4 regions of the Streptomyces sp. NPDC049597 genome follow, and region 3 is predicted to be linked to each of the others. Evidence: riboswitches for the same ligand, from Rfam matches in the RefSeq annotation. Region 3 holds a riboswitch; each other region holds the start of a gene.

The links. Region 3 has a riboswitch for cyclic di-AMP ahead of AB0K02_RS14405 (LysM peptidoglycan-binding domain-containing protein). Riboswitches for the same ligand answer to the same signal wherever they lie in the genome.
Region 1: another riboswitch for cyclic di-AMP. It lies ahead of AB0K02_RS11420 (M23 family metallopeptidase); the one in region 3 lies ahead of AB0K02_RS14405 (LysM peptidoglycan-binding domain-containing protein).
Region 2: another riboswitch for cyclic di-AMP. It lies ahead of AB0K02_RS05195 (transglycosylase family protein); the one in region 3 lies ahead of AB0K02_RS14405 (LysM peptidoglycan-binding domain-containing protein).
Region 4: another riboswitch for cyclic di-AMP. It lies ahead of AB0K02_RS09890 (LysM peptidoglycan-binding domain-containing M23 family metallopeptidase); the one in region 3 lies ahead of AB0K02_RS14405 (LysM peptidoglycan-binding domain-containing protein).

Annotation. Positions count from the first base shown of each region.
Region 1 is NZ_JBFAOY010000007.1:181,524-184,961, reverse strand. Features, by position in the region: gene AB0K02_RS11425 (pitrilysin family protein) at 1-1,246, shown strand, start outside; cyclic di-AMP (ydaO/yuaA leader) riboswitch at 1,479-1,637, shown strand; gene AB0K02_RS11420 (M23 family metallopeptidase) at 1,651-2,430, shown strand; gene AB0K02_RS11415 (GntR family transcriptional regulator) at 3,186-3,438, shown strand, end outside.
Region 2 is NZ_JBFAOY010000002.1:301,668-305,105, reverse strand. Features, by position in the region: gene eno (phosphopyruvate hydratase) at 1-1,153, opposite strand, end outside; gene AB0K02_RS05195 (transglycosylase family protein) at 1,429-2,106, opposite strand; cyclic di-AMP (ydaO/yuaA leader) riboswitch at 2,110-2,283, opposite strand; gene AB0K02_RS05190 (transglycosylase family protein) at 2,554-3,438, opposite strand, start outside.
Region 3 is NZ_JBFAOY010000010.1:125,233-128,670, reverse strand. Features, by position in the region: gene AB0K02_RS14410 (zinc-dependent alcohol dehydrogenase) at 1-1,124, opposite strand, end outside; cyclic di-AMP (ydaO/yuaA leader) riboswitch at 1,610-1,764, shown strand; gene AB0K02_RS14405 (LysM peptidoglycan-binding domain-containing protein) at 1,769-2,545, shown strand; gene AB0K02_RS14400 (metallophosphoesterase) at 2,674-3,165, shown strand; gene AB0K02_RS14395 (hypothetical protein) at 3,211-3,438, shown strand, end outside.
Region 4 is NZ_JBFAOY010000006.1:94,412-97,849, reverse strand. Features, by position in the region: gene AB0K02_RS09895 (tyrosine-protein phosphatase) at 1-387, opposite strand, end outside; cyclic di-AMP (ydaO/yuaA leader) riboswitch at 1,122-1,278, shown strand; gene AB0K02_RS09890 (LysM peptidoglycan-binding domain-containing M23 family metallopeptidase) at 1,283-2,194, shown strand; gene AB0K02_RS09885 (SGNH/GDSL hydrolase family protein) at 2,372-3,163, shown strand; gene AB0K02_RS09880 (TetR/AcrR family transcriptional regulator) at 3,341-3,438, opposite strand, start outside.

The sequences.
Region 1 (3,438 bases), on a different contig from region 3:
CGTCGCCGTGGAGATCCTCCTCGGCGCCCCCCTGGAGGCGGAGCCCGAGGGCCTCGACGGCGTCGCCACGATCATGGCCCGCGCCCTGTCGGAGGGCACCGACAAGCACAGCGCCGAGGACTTCGCCGCCGAGCTGGAGCGCTGCGGCGCCACGCTCGACTCGCTCGCCGACCACCCCGGTGTCCGTGTCTCGCTGGAGGTCCCCGCCTCCCGGCTGCCCAAGGGACTCGGTCTGCTCGCCGACGCCCTGCGCGCCCCCGCCTTCGCGCCGGGCGAGGTCGACCGGCTGGTCCGCAACCGCCTCGACGAGATCCCGCACGAGATGGCCAACCCGGCCCGCCGCGCGGCCAAGCAGCTCTCCAAGGAGCTCTTCCCGTCGTCCCTGCGGGTGTCCCGGCCGCGCCAGGGCACCGAGGAGACGGTGGCGAGGATCGACTCCGCGGCCGTACGGGCCTTCTACGAGACGCACGTTCGTCCGTCCACGTCGACCGTCGTGATCGTCGGCGACCTCTCCGGTATCGATGTGGACGCCGTCCTCGCCGACACCCTCGGGGCCTGGACGGGCGACAAGGCGGCCACCCGGCCCGTGCCGGCGATCACGGCCGACGACACCGGCCGGGTGTTCATCGTCGACCGCCCCGGCGCCGTGCAGACCCAGTTGCTGATCGGCCGTACCGGACCCGACCGCCACGACAGCGTCTGGCCCGCCCAGGTGCTCGGCACGTACTGCCTGGGCGGCACGCTGACCTCCCGGCTCGACCGCGTCCTGCGCGAGGAGAAGGGCTACACCTACGGCGTACGGGCCTTCGGCCAGGTGCTGCTGTCGGCCCCGGACGGCTCGGGCGCCTCGATGCTGGCCATCAGCGGCTCGGTGGACACGCCGAACACCGGCCCCGCACTGGAGGACCTCTGGGCGGTGCTGCGCACGCTCGCCGCGGAGGGGCTCACCGACGCGGAGCGCGACGTCGCCGTGCAGAACCTGGTCGGCGTCGCCCCTCTGAAGTACGAGACCGCGGCGTCGGTCGCGGCCACCCTCGCCGACCAGGTCGAGCAGCACCTCCCGGACGACTACCAGGCGCAGTTGTACGCCCGCCTGGCCGCGACGGGCACGGTGGAGGCGACCGCTGCGGTGGTCAGCGCGTTCCCCGTGGACCGTCTCGTCACGGTGCTGGTCGGCGACGCGGCGCAGATCGAGGCCCCGGTCAGGGCGCTCGGGATCGGTGAAGTGACCGTCGTCACGGGCTGATCGAAGGTCGCGCATCGGGCGAAAGCGCGCAGAACGAGCGCGGCGCATGCCCTACGGAACCCCGGCTTCGAGTTGTATGCCGGGGTTCCGTGCTATGTCCGGTTTGTTGGAGAGGTGGCCTGTCTGCCCTGTGGCATGCGCTACAAAACGGGCTGTCCGTTTGGTGATCGACAGACGAACTGCCTAGCGTCGGTCCGGCTGTCCGCCTGGATCACGCCGCACCCGCGGCATCGGACAGTCATCGCCGAGTCCCCTTCAGGCGCGAGCCCGGGGAGCCGGGGACCCAGTCCCCTGGGGTGAATCGGACGCCTTCGCCCGCGCGGAGGGGCCCGTAGGAGACCTTCCTGCTCCGAACCCGTCAGCTAACCCGGTAGGCGAGAAGGAAGGAAAGGACCAGCCTTTTCATGGCGTTCACCCGTGCCACCGGGAAGCACCGTGCCCCGAGCCGTCTGACGCGCAGGAGCCGGAACATCGCCGGCGTCGCGACTCTGGCCACCACCGGCGTCATCGGAAGCCTCGCCTCCCCGGCGTTCGCCGCCGACACCGAGCCCTCGGCCGAGGACACCGGCCTCACCCAGATCGTCTCCATGGGGTCCATCGCCGACGAGATCGCCGACCAGGCCGCCGCCCAGAAGAAGGAGGCCGCCGAGGCGGCCGCCAAGGCCCGGGCGAAGGCGAAGGCCGAGGCCGAGGCGAAGCGGAAGGCCGAGGCACGCGCGAAGGAGGCCCGCGAGGCCAAGGAGCGCGCCGCCCGTGAGGCCGAGCGCCGCCGCCTGAACTCCTTCCGGCTGCCCGTCGCCGGCTCGTACGTGACCACCGGTTACCAGGCCGGCGGGTCCCTGTGGTCCTCCGGCAGCCACTCCGGCGTCGACTTCCGTGCCGCGTCCGGTACGTCGGTCGTGGCCGTGGGCGCGGGCACCGTCGTCGAGGCCGGCTGGGGCGGCGCGTACGGCAACAACATCGTGCTGCGCATGAACGACGGCACGTACACCCAGTACGGCCACCTGTCGTCGATCAACGTCTCGGTCGGCCAGCGGGTGATGCCCGGCCAGCAGATCGGCCTCTCGGGCTCGACCGGCAACTCGACCGGCCCGCACCTCCACTTCGAGGCCCGGACCTCGCCGGAGTACGGCTCCGACATCAACCCGGTCGCGTATCTGCGCGCCCGTGGTGTGAGCGTCTGACCCGACGTCCTCGCGCAGACCCCCGGCGCACGCCGGGGGTCTGCGCGCTTCGGTGACGGCGCCCCCCGGGCACCCGACGGCCTGACCGTCCGCCGTCGGCGCGTCCCGGCTGTCCGCCGGGTACGTGCTCGGCGGCGGATTGCCGACGGCGTCCGGCACCGGTCGTCCGCCCGCGAAGCGGCCCGCCGGTCTGTGGCCGGGCGCGCCCCCGCGGGCTTGGCTGTGTCGGGCGGTCGGCGTCTGGCGCTGCTGGGGCGCTGTGCCGCGCTTCCCGTGGCCGTCGGCCGGGCGGGGTGCGAGTCGTGGTGGGCTTGGCCGCGTCGCTCGGCGTCTCGCGGTGCCGGGGTCGGCCGTCCGCCGGGCCGGAGGCGAGTCCTGGCGGGCTCGGCTGTGTCCGGCGGTCGGCGTCTGGCGCTGTGGGGGCCGCTGTGCTGCGCTTCTCGCGGCCGTCCGCCGGTCTTGAGGGCCGGGGCGCGGGCCCGTGGGCCCTGCCTGCGTCAGACGGCTGTCGTCTTGCTCTGCGGGGGCGGGGCCGACCGGGCCCCCGGTGGCCCGCACCGCGACCCAGCGCCGTCGGGCGCCTGCCGTCGCCCCGGTCCGGTGACGCCCGTCGTGGCGATCGAATTACGCCGTTTCCGGCCAAAAGATATCCATGGATTCCGGTCGGCCATCGGAAAATCCCGTGGACTGGAATAGAGTCACCGGACACGAGTCAATCGGCTGCGTTTCGCGCGGATCGAGGCGGAGGTTCGGACATGCGCATTCCCGCGCACTCTGTATGCACGGCGATCCGCGACGACATCGTCTCCGGTGTATTCGAGCGGGGCAGCCGGCTCACCGAGGAGAACCTCGCCCGCCGCTACGGGGTCTCCCGCGTCCCCGTCCGCGAGGCCCTGCGGACCCTGGAGTCGGAGGGCTTCGTCGTCACCCGACGCCACGCCGGCGCGCACGTCGCCGAGCCCACCGAGCAGGAGGCGGCCGACCTGCTGGAGATCCGCATGCTGCTGG
Region 2 (3,438 bases), on a different contig from region 3:
CGCAGTTGGTGGCGACGGCCAGGTCGGCGATGGTGACGTCCTCGGTCTCGCCGGAGCGGTGGGACATCATGCACTTGAAGCCGTTGCGCTGGGCGAGCTCGACGGCGTCCAGGGTCTCGGTCAGCGAACCGATCTGGTTGACCTTGACCAGCAGGGCGTTGGCGGCGCCCTCCTCGATGCCGCGGGCCAGGCGCTCCGGGTTGGTGACGAACAGGTCGTCGCCGACGAGCTGGACCTTGGAGCCGAGCTTGTCGGTGATGGTCTTCCAGCCGGCCCAGTCGTCCTCGAACAGGGGGTCCTCGATGGAGACCAGCGGGTACGCGTCGACGAGCTCCGCGTAGTACTCGGTCATCTCGGCGGCCGAGCGGGCCTTGCCCTCGAACTCGTACGCGCCGTCCTTGTAGAACTCGGACGCGGCGACGTCCAGCGCGAGCGCGATGTCCTTGCCCGGGGCGTAGCCGGCCTCCTTGATGGCCTCGAGGATGAGGTCGAGGGCGGCGCGGTTGGAGTCGAGGTTCGGCGCGAAGCCGCCCTCGTCGCCGAGACCGGTGGACAGGCCCTTGGTCTTCAGCACCTTCTTGAGGGTGTGGTAGACCTCGGTGCCCCAGCGCAGGGCCTCGGAGAAGGACTCCGCACCGATCGGCGCGATCATGAACTCCTGGATGTCCACGTTGGAGTCGGCGTGCGAGCCGCCGTTCAGGATGTTCATCATCGGAACGGGCAGCAGGTGCGCGTTCGGGCCGCCCAGGTAGCGGAAGAGCGGCAGGTCGGACGCCTCGGAGGCGGCGTGCGCGACGGCGAGGGAGACACCGAGGATGGCGTTGGCGCCGAGCGAGGCCTTGTTGTCGGTGGCGTCCAGGTCGAACATCGCCTGGTCGATCAGGCGCTGCTCGGTGGCGTCGTAGCCGACGAGCTCGGGGCCGATCTGCTCGATGACGGCGAGGACGGCCTTCTCGACACCCTTGCCCTGGTAGCGGTTCTGGTCACCGTCGCGGAGCTCAATGGCCTCGAACGCACCGGTGGAGGCGCCGGACGGAACAGCAGCACGACCCGTGCTGCCGTCGTCGAGGCCAACCTCGACCTCGACCGTGGGGTTGCCTCGGGAGTCCAGGATTTCCCGGGCTACGACGACGTCGATGGACGGCACGAGCATCTCCTTCTGGGATGTGACGCGAGAAATGTGCAGAGGTCTGCTTGGCCTTGCGGCAAGAGCCTAACCGTCTCCGGGGCAAAGGCCGGCCGATGCCCGCCCCGTGGGACGAAAAAGGGCATGAACGCTGTGCGTGCCGGACAAAACGCCCGCAAGCTACCCGTAAGTAAGGCTCTTCGGGGCCCTTCACGACCGAACCCCGGCCCGGCGCTTACGGGGGAAGCAGCGCCGGACCGGGGGGCTCGGAACCCGTCCGCGGGCACGCGGACGGCGGGGGGTCAGCTCAGGTGGAGCTGCTGGCCCGGGTAGATGACGTCGGCGTCCTCGATGACGTCCTTGTTGAGCTCGAAGAGCTTCTTCCAGCCGCCCTTGACCTTCTCGGCCTCCGCGATCGAGCCCAGGGTGTCCCCGGCCTTGACCTTGTACTCGCCGTCGCCCTTCTTGAACGTGGCGGCCGCGGCCTTCTTCGGCGCGGGGGCCTCGGCACGCTCGGAGCGGGTGGTCGGGGCCTCGGCACGCTTCTCGGCCGGCTCGGCGGCGGGCTGCGCCGGCTCGGCGGAGCCGCCGTTGTAGGGGGTGCTGGACAGGCCCACGCCGCAGCTCGGCCAGGCGCCCTTGCCCTGACCGGCGAGGACCTTCTCGGCTATCGCGATCTGCTGGGACTTGGAGGCCTGGTCGGCGGACGGGGCGTACGCGGTGCCGCCGTAGGCGGCCCAGGTGGAGGCGGAGAACTGCAGGCCACCGTAGTAGCCGTTGCCGGTGTTGATGGACCAGTTGCCACCGGACTCGCACTGGGCGACGGCGTCCCACTCGGCGGCGGTGGCGGCGGACGCCGAGGTGGCGCCGAGCATCGGGGCAGCGATGGCGGCACCGGCGACGCCGGCGAGCGTTGCGAGGCGAGCCGCCCGGTCGAGGACGGTGGAGCGGCGGTGCTTGGCATGGCCGGAACGCAGCATGGAGCTTCTCCTCACCGACGCCTGCGAGGTGAGCTGTCGGGTTCGGGCCGGAAGAGTTGCCCGGCCGCGCGTCGTTGCGCGCGGCTCCACCCCCAGCCGTTCACGGCCGTCGTCTGCGACGGCCGGGACCGGCACTTACCTTGGGTCCCCCGCTCCTGCCTTCGGCGCACTGAGCGACGACTGTTCCCCCCGACCGACGGCAGGATTCGGCGTGACGGTCGACGGTGCCCGCGATGGCGAGCGGTTCAGACCGTAAACACACCGCTCCCCGATGTTCAAAGTCGAACATCGGGGAGAAATCGCCCGAACCGCCCTCCACTTGGGAGGCGTTTGCGCAGGTCGCGCACGGCTTGGGTGAATTTGCTGGACAGTGTCGGCCAGTTGCAGCAAAGAGACGCTTGTCTCACTTGCACAGAACGGACATATGGCAGCGAATCGCCGCTCGAACTACTGGTCGCCCAGGCCGAGATCGAGGCTCTGACCGGGGAGGATGAGATCGGGGTCGGCACCCACGGTCTTCTCGTTCGCCTCGTAGAGCGCGCTCCAGCCTCCGGGCACCTCCCGCTCGTCGGCGATGGCCCACAGAGTGTCGCCCGGCTGGACGGTGTACGCGCCGTCGGCTGTCACTCCGTCACGTGCCGATGCGTCACCTCGCGAGGCATGACGACCGCTTTCGCGCCCCTCGTCCGTGATGCCCGTTTCGGTGTCGTCATGGGCGGGCTCGCCGCGGTGCCTGCCCGTGCCGGTCGCGGAGTCGGGCGCCCCGGCGTCCGTGCCGGCGGACGGGGACTCGGACACCGGCGCGTCGCCGTCCTCGGGCGTGGGCGCCGGGGAGGCGTCCTCCGCAGGGGCCTCCTGCGGACGGCCCGCCTCGCCCCCGGCCGGGTCGTCGGCGGCCGCGTCACCGGAACCGGCCGGCGCGTCCGCGCCGGCGCCCGCGTCGGCCGTCGTCTCGGGGCTCGCCTCGGCGCCGTCCTCCGGGCTCGCGTCCGGCAGGGGCAGCAGGTCCCCGGGGTCGACACCGGTCGAGACGTCGTCGTTGGTCAGCCCCGCGATCGGGGCGCATGCCTGCCAGGCGTCGGGCCCCCGGGCGTCCAGCACCTTCTCCGCGACCGCGATCTGCTGCGAACGGCTCGCCAGGTCGGCGCTCGGCGCGTACGCCGTGCCGCCGAACTCCTCCCACGTCTGCTGCGAGAGCTGCAGCCCGCCGTAGAAGCCGTTGCCGAGGTCGGCGCTCCACATGCCGCCGCTCTCGCATTCGGCGACGCGGTCCCATGTGGCCGCGTCGGCGGCGGAGGCGGAGCCGGCGCCGAGCAGCGGGAGCGCGATGGC
Region 3 (3,438 bases):
GCCTCGGGGCCCTTGTCCAGCGGCAGGGTGTGCGTGGCGAAGCCCTCGACGCCGAGCGGATCGGCGTCCGTCAGCAGCGGAAGGATGTCGTCCACCCAGCGCCGGACGTTGGCCTGCCCCATACGGAGCTGGATCTGCCTGTCGAACAGGGTGAGCATCGGCACGGGATCCGCCATGCCGCCGTAGACCCCGGCCAGGGAGATCGTGCCGCCGCGCCGTACAGCGTCGATGGCCGTGTAGAACGCCTCCAGCCGGTCCACGCCGACATGCTCCATGACGCGCCGGGCCACGCGTCCGGGCAGCAGACCGGTCGCCCACTGGCCGGCCTTGGCGACCGGTGCCCCGTGGGCCTCCATCCCCACGGCGTCGATGACCGCGTCCGAGCCGCGGCCGTTGGTCAGCTCACGGATGGCGTCGGCGACCTCGTCGTGCTCGCGCAGGTCGAGGACCGTCACCCCCCGCGCCTCGGCCCGGTCGAGACGCTCGGGCACGAGGTCGACACCGATGACGAGTCCGGCGCCCCGGTGCAGGGCCACGCGGCAGGCCATGTCGCCGATCGGTCCGAGCCCGAGCACGGTCAGCGACCCGCCGGGCGGGACGTCCGCGTACTCCACGGCCTGCCATGCCGTCGGCAGGACGTCCGAGAGGTAGACGAAACGCTCGTCCGGTGGCCCCTCGGGCACCTTGACCGGCAGTGTGTCGCCGAAGGGCACCCGCAGGTACTCGGCCTGCCCGCCGGGCACCTGCCCGTACAGCTTCGTGTAGCCGAACAGCGACGCGCCCGTGCCGCGGTCCCGCACCTGGGTCGTCTCGCACTGCGAGTGGAGGCCCTGGGCGCACATGAAGCACTCGCCGCACGAGATGTTGAACGGCACGACGACGCGGTCGCCGGCCGACAGGGCCGTCACCTCGGGACCGGTCTCCTCCACGATGCCCATGGGCTCGTGGCCGAGGATGTCGCCGGGGTCGAGGTACGGGCCCAGGACCTCGTAGAGGTGGAGATCCGAACCGCAGATGCCGGTGGACGTCACCCGGACGATCACATCCTTCGGCTCGGTGATGCGGGGATCGGGGACGGTCTCGATCCGGACGTCCCGCCGGCCCTGCCATGTCAGTGCGCGCATCGTGTCCTCCCGTGTTGCCTTCCGGTGAGCGGCCTGCGGCGGTCGTACGGGCGGCGCCGCGCACCCGGCCGCCACGGGCGAGTACCCGAAGCGGGTGATGGCATTACATACACGGGCGAGGCTATTACATACGGAAGAAAACGGACTATTGGTGCCCAATGGAGCGCCGGTATTTCCGTGCGGGACTTTCCTCTCCCATTGCCTTTATGTCCGTTTATTCATGAAACGGGTGACTGGTCTTTGTTGTCCTCGGATCCGTGACGTCGGTCACGTGACGCACGCCCCACGGCGCCGGGAGGTGGCCGTGCATCCCTTGCGCAGAAGGAAAGTTGAGTTGCCGACAGGAAAGGAGGAAGGTCATTTCCTTCCCTTTTCCCGGGTCGGGAATTGCGGTTGTGAATTCAGGGCTTGTTACGTCGGGCCGCTCTCGCTTACGGTCACCGCAATCCGGACGGACCGCCGAATCCTGCCGCTGTCCGGGAATCCGACCACACGCACTCACGTTCGGCAGGAGCGGGGGACCCAGGTAGGCCGCCGATCCGGAAACCGGAACGGCTCGGGGTGAAGTCGCACCGACCATGCGACCGGGCATCTCCAGCCCGAACCCGACAGCTCACCTCGCAGGCGACGGAGAGGAATGCGTCATGCCTGCACTGGGTAAGCACCGCCGTCCCAAGTCCGGCCGACTCGTCCGCGGTTTCGTCGCCGCGGGCACGGGCGGCGCCGCGCTCGCCCTGCCGTTGCTCGTCGCGACCACCGCCGGTGCCGCGCAGCCGGCCAAGGCCGCGACCGCGAAGGCCGTCGCCACGGCGCCCGCCGCGGCGAAGAAGGCCCCCGCGACGTACACCGTCGTCGCGGGCGACTCGCTGGCGAAGATCGCCGCGGAGCACTCCCTCACTGGTGGCTGGAAGAAGCTCTACAACGACAACCGCCGGAACATCGGCGCCGACCCGGCGCTGATCCGTCCCGGTCTGAAGCTCACCATCGGCGCCAAGGCCGTGCCCGCGGACCGCGCCGCCGACGCCGCCCGCGCCGACCGCTCCGCGGCCCGCACCGCCCCGGTGGCGAAGAAGGCCCCGGCCGCCAAGGCCAAGACGTATTCCAACGATCTCGACGGCTGGATCAAGGAATCCCTCGACATCATGGCCAAGCACGGAATTCCCGGCACCTACGAGGGAATCCACCGCAACATCATGCGCGAGTCCTCCGGAAATCCGCTGGCGATCAACAACTGGGACATCAACGCGATCAATGGAACGCCCTCCAAGGGCCTTCTCCAGGTGATCGACCCGACGTTCCGGGCCTACCACGTGCCCGGCACGCCGTTCGACAGCTTCGACCCGGTCGCGAACATCACCGCCGCGTGCAACTACGCCGCCGCCAGGTACGGCTCCATCGACAATGTGAACGGCCCGTACTGACCGTAGCCCCGCATTCGCGGCTTCGATTGCAGATGGAATCGCGCCGGGCGCCCGCTCTGACAACACGTCAGTGCGGCGCCCGGCGCGGCCATGTGCTCGCCCGGCGCCGGCAGCGGGAAGGTGGAGACATGCGACTGCTGCTGATCTCCGACACCCATGTGCCCCGGCGCGCCCGCCGCCTGCCCGACGAGGTGATGGCCCGTGTCGAGGAGGCCGATGCGGTGATCCACGCCGGCGACTGGGTCGACACCGCGACCCTCGACCTCCTTCAGAACCGCTCCGCCCGCCTCCTGGCCGTGTACGGCAACAACGACGGCGACGAGCTGCGCGCCCGGCTGCCGGAGGTGGCCCGGGCCGAGCTCGGCGGTCTCCGGTTCGGCGTCGTGCACGAGACGGGACCCGCCGCCGGACGCGAGCGGCGCTGCGCGGAGAGGTTCCCCGACCTCGACGTGCTGGTCTTCGGCCACAGCCACATCCCGTGGGACACCACGGCCCCCGGCGGCCTGCGGCTGCTCAACCCCGGCTCCCCGACCGACCGCAGACGACAGCCCCACCACACGTACATGACCGCGCGGGCGGAGGACGGCGTGCTGGCCGAGGTCCTGCTGCACCGCCTGTGACCGGGCCGGGGTAGTTTTGCGGTCAACCGATCTCAGGAGCCGCCCGTGTCCGCCAGGCCCCGCCTGCTGTACGTCACCGACCTCGCCTACCCGGCCAAGGGGCGGCGGTACTGCGACGAGGACATCCACCTGTCCTCCCGGCTGCGCGAGGACTTCGACATCGCCCTCGTCCATCCGGCGGACGCGGCCGCGCTGATGGACGGCTTCGACGGCGTCGTGGTGCGCAACAGCGGGCCCGTCCTGCACTACCAGGACGCGTACGACGCCTTCCGC
Region 4 (3,438 bases), on a different contig from region 3:
GGCGATCATCCGGGCGGCGCCCTTGCCGTCGGCGAGGATGGACTTCAGCTGGTCGAGGTTGCCGTCCCGGACCATCTTCCAGAACTCCGCGCCGTCGGCCGGGTCGCTCAGCGGGAGATTGACGTTGCGCACGCCCGGCAGCTCGACGTCCGGGCCTTCCAGCCTCTGGTCCGCCGCATTGCGGAAGTCGAAGATCGTGTGCAGCCCGAGGGACGCGAGGAAGGCGGCGTCGCTCTCGGTGGCGTGCGCGAGGTGTCCGCTGCGGTAGAGCCGGCCGTGCCGCACGCGCCCGCCGTCCACGGTCGGCAGTCCGCCCACGTCCCGGAAGTTTCGCACCCCGGCCAGCCGGGGCTCGGTCGACGGGGCCTGCGGCAGCTGCTGCGTCACGTGGACTCCTTCAGGTGACGGCCGTCGGCGCCGTTCGCCGACGATGGCGCGATCCGACGATACGGCACAGGTTCATGAGGCAACCATGTCGGTCGGGGCGCGTTCGGTGCCCGCGGGCGCGGCTGTGGGACCGCCGCCCCGGCACCGTTACGAGGGGCGGTGTCCGCCTCGCACCCGCGGCACGGCGTGACGGGCTCCGCGTGGAATTGCCGGCGCCGTGACCGAAACCGAGGAGCCGGCACCGGTCCGGTCGGATTCCGTTTGGGTGCGGGGGAACTGCCGTCATTCGCGGGGCGTATCCCTGGGAGCCGACGCGGCTGAATTCAGGATGACCGGAAACGGACGATGAGAGGGTTCCGCCGCAGGCCGTGCGGCAGCAGGGGACGAAGTCGGGCGTTGTGGACCGATCTTGACACCCAAGTGCACGCTTAGATGATTATTCGCGCCTTCTGTCCGAATTGAGGCTTTGCGGATAACGTGCCCCGCCTGCGGGTGAGATGGGCCGTGGCTCGTGAGCAGGATCATATTCGTGACGGAACGTGCCCGCTTTCCCCGTGTCAATTCCGTCGTCTGCAAGGGAATTGACCGCCTCTCGTCCACGGAGGGTGACGACCGGAGCGGCCCGGAAAACACGACGGTGAAAGTCGGGGGGAATTCGCGGCTTGTTCCGCCCGGTGGACTCGCCTACGGTCACGCTCAATCCGGACGGACCGCCTAATCCTGCCGCCGACCGGACTTCGAACCCACCCACGCGTGGCAGGAGCGGGGGACCCAGGTAGTACGCCGTATCCGAAGAATTCGGACGGCTCGGGGTTAATTCGTGCAACAAGTGCGAACGGGCACCTCCAGCCCGAACCCGACAGCTCACCTCGCAGGCGCCGGAGAGGAATGCGCCATGCCCGGAAAGGGTAAGCACCGCCGTCCCAAGTCCCACCCCCTCACCCGCGGCTTCGCCGTCGCCGGTGCGGGCAGCGCCGCCATAGCCCTGCCGCTGCTCGGCGCGACCGGCGCCAACGCCGCGACCCCCGCCGCCGCTCCCCAGAAGGTCGCCCCGGCCTCGGTCCCGGCGGCCGCTCCGGCCGCCGAGAAGAAGGCCCCGAAGACGTACACCGTCGTCGCCGGGGACTGCCTCGCCGAGATCGCCGACGAGCAGAACGTCCGCGGCGGCTGGAAGAAGCTCTACAACGACAACCGCCGCGCCATCGGTGCGGACCCGGCGCTGATCCACCCGGGTCTCGAACTGACCATCAACGCGAAGTCGAAGGCGAAGAACGACCCCGAGCCGCGCTCCGAGTCCACGCCCCGGTCCTCGCGCGACGCCTCGCGGACCGCCGCTCCCGCCGCTCCCGCGGCCGCTCCCGCCGCTGCCGAGGCCCCCGCCGAGAAGGCCGCCCCGGCGTCCTCCGGCTGGACCCTTCCGGTCGGCGGCGGTGTCTCCACGCCGTACCGCGCGTCCGGCGCCATGTGGTCCAGCGGGTACCACACCGGTGTCGACTTCATCGCCGGAAGCGGCACGAGCGTGAAGTCCGTCGGCCCGGGCACCGTCGTCTCGGCCGGCTGGAACGGCTCGTACGGCAACGAGGTCGTCATCCAGCACGGCGACGGCACCTACTCGCAGTACGCCCACCTCTCCTCCCTGTCCGTCTCCAGCGGTCAGAGCGTCTCGGGCGGCGACCAGATCGGTCTGTCCGGCTCCACCGGCAACTCCACCGGTCCGCACCTGCACTTCGAGATCCGCACCAGCCCGTCGTACGGCTCCGACATCGACCCGCTGGCCTACCTGCGCCAGCACGGCGTCTCCATCTGACGTACTCCGGTGGCCCGTTGGGCCGCCGACCGCGCATCCCTCGTTCCGTCCGGCGGCGGAGCGGGGGATTCCGCGTATTCCGGCTTGGTGGAAACTTGACCGGTGGCACAGATCACCTCGCGTCAACCCCTCCTTACGGTCGCGTAGGTCACATCCGTAAAGGAAAGATGTGCTCCCGTGGCAGACGATTCGAGAACAGAGAACAAGGGCGCATTCGGGTCGTACGCGGCGATCGGTGACAGCTTCACCGAGGGCGTGGGAGACCCCGGTCCCGACGGGACGTACGTCGGCTGGGCGGACCGGTTCGCGGTGCTGCTCGCCGACCTGACGCCGGAACACACCTTCCGGTACGCCAACCTCGCCGTACGCGGCCGCCTCCTCGACCAGATCGTCGACGAGCAGGTCCCGAGGGCCAAGGAACTCGCCCCAGACCTGGTGACGTTCTGCGCGGGAGGCAACGACATCATCCGGCCGGGCAGCGACCCGGACGACGTGGCCGAGCGGTTCGAGCGGGCGGTCGCCGACCTCAAGAGCTCGGTCGGCACGGTCATGGTGACCACCGGCTTCGACACCCGGGACGTGCCGGTCCTGCGCCATCTGCGCGGAAAGATCGCCACGTACACCGCGCACGTGCGGGCCATCGCCGACCGCCACGACTGCCCCGTCCTCGACCTGTGGTCGCTCAAGTCCGTTCAGGACCGGCGTGCCTGGGACGCTGACCGGCTGCACCTGTCGCCCGAGGGCCACACCCGCGTCGCCCTGCGCGCCGCCCAGGTGCTCGGTCTCGACGTACCCGCCGACCCGGACCAGCCCTGGCCGCCGCTCCCGCCGCGCGGTGCCTTCGAGGTGCGGCGCGACGACATCCACTGGGCGCGGGAGTACCTGGTGCCGTGGATCGGCCGGCGGCTGCGGGGCGAGAGCTCCGGCGACCACGTGGCGGCCAAGCGCCCGGACCTGCTGCCGCTCTGAGCGGAGCCGGCACAGCGCCCGGGGCCCGCGCCCCGGGCGCTCCGTCATGGTGCCGCGAGCCGCCGGTCCGACGGCGAGACATCCACCGGACCCGCCACGCCCCCGCCGAGGGAGCACAGCGTCCCCGGCTCCCGGCCCGTCTCCCGCGGACGCGGGCCGGGCCGACGACCGGCCCGGCTAGCGGGACGCCGTGAGCGCCTCGCGGTCCACCCCCAGCTCGCGGGCCAGCGCCTCGTCCGTCCACTGCAGCATCGCCGCACGGGTCAGCGACCCCG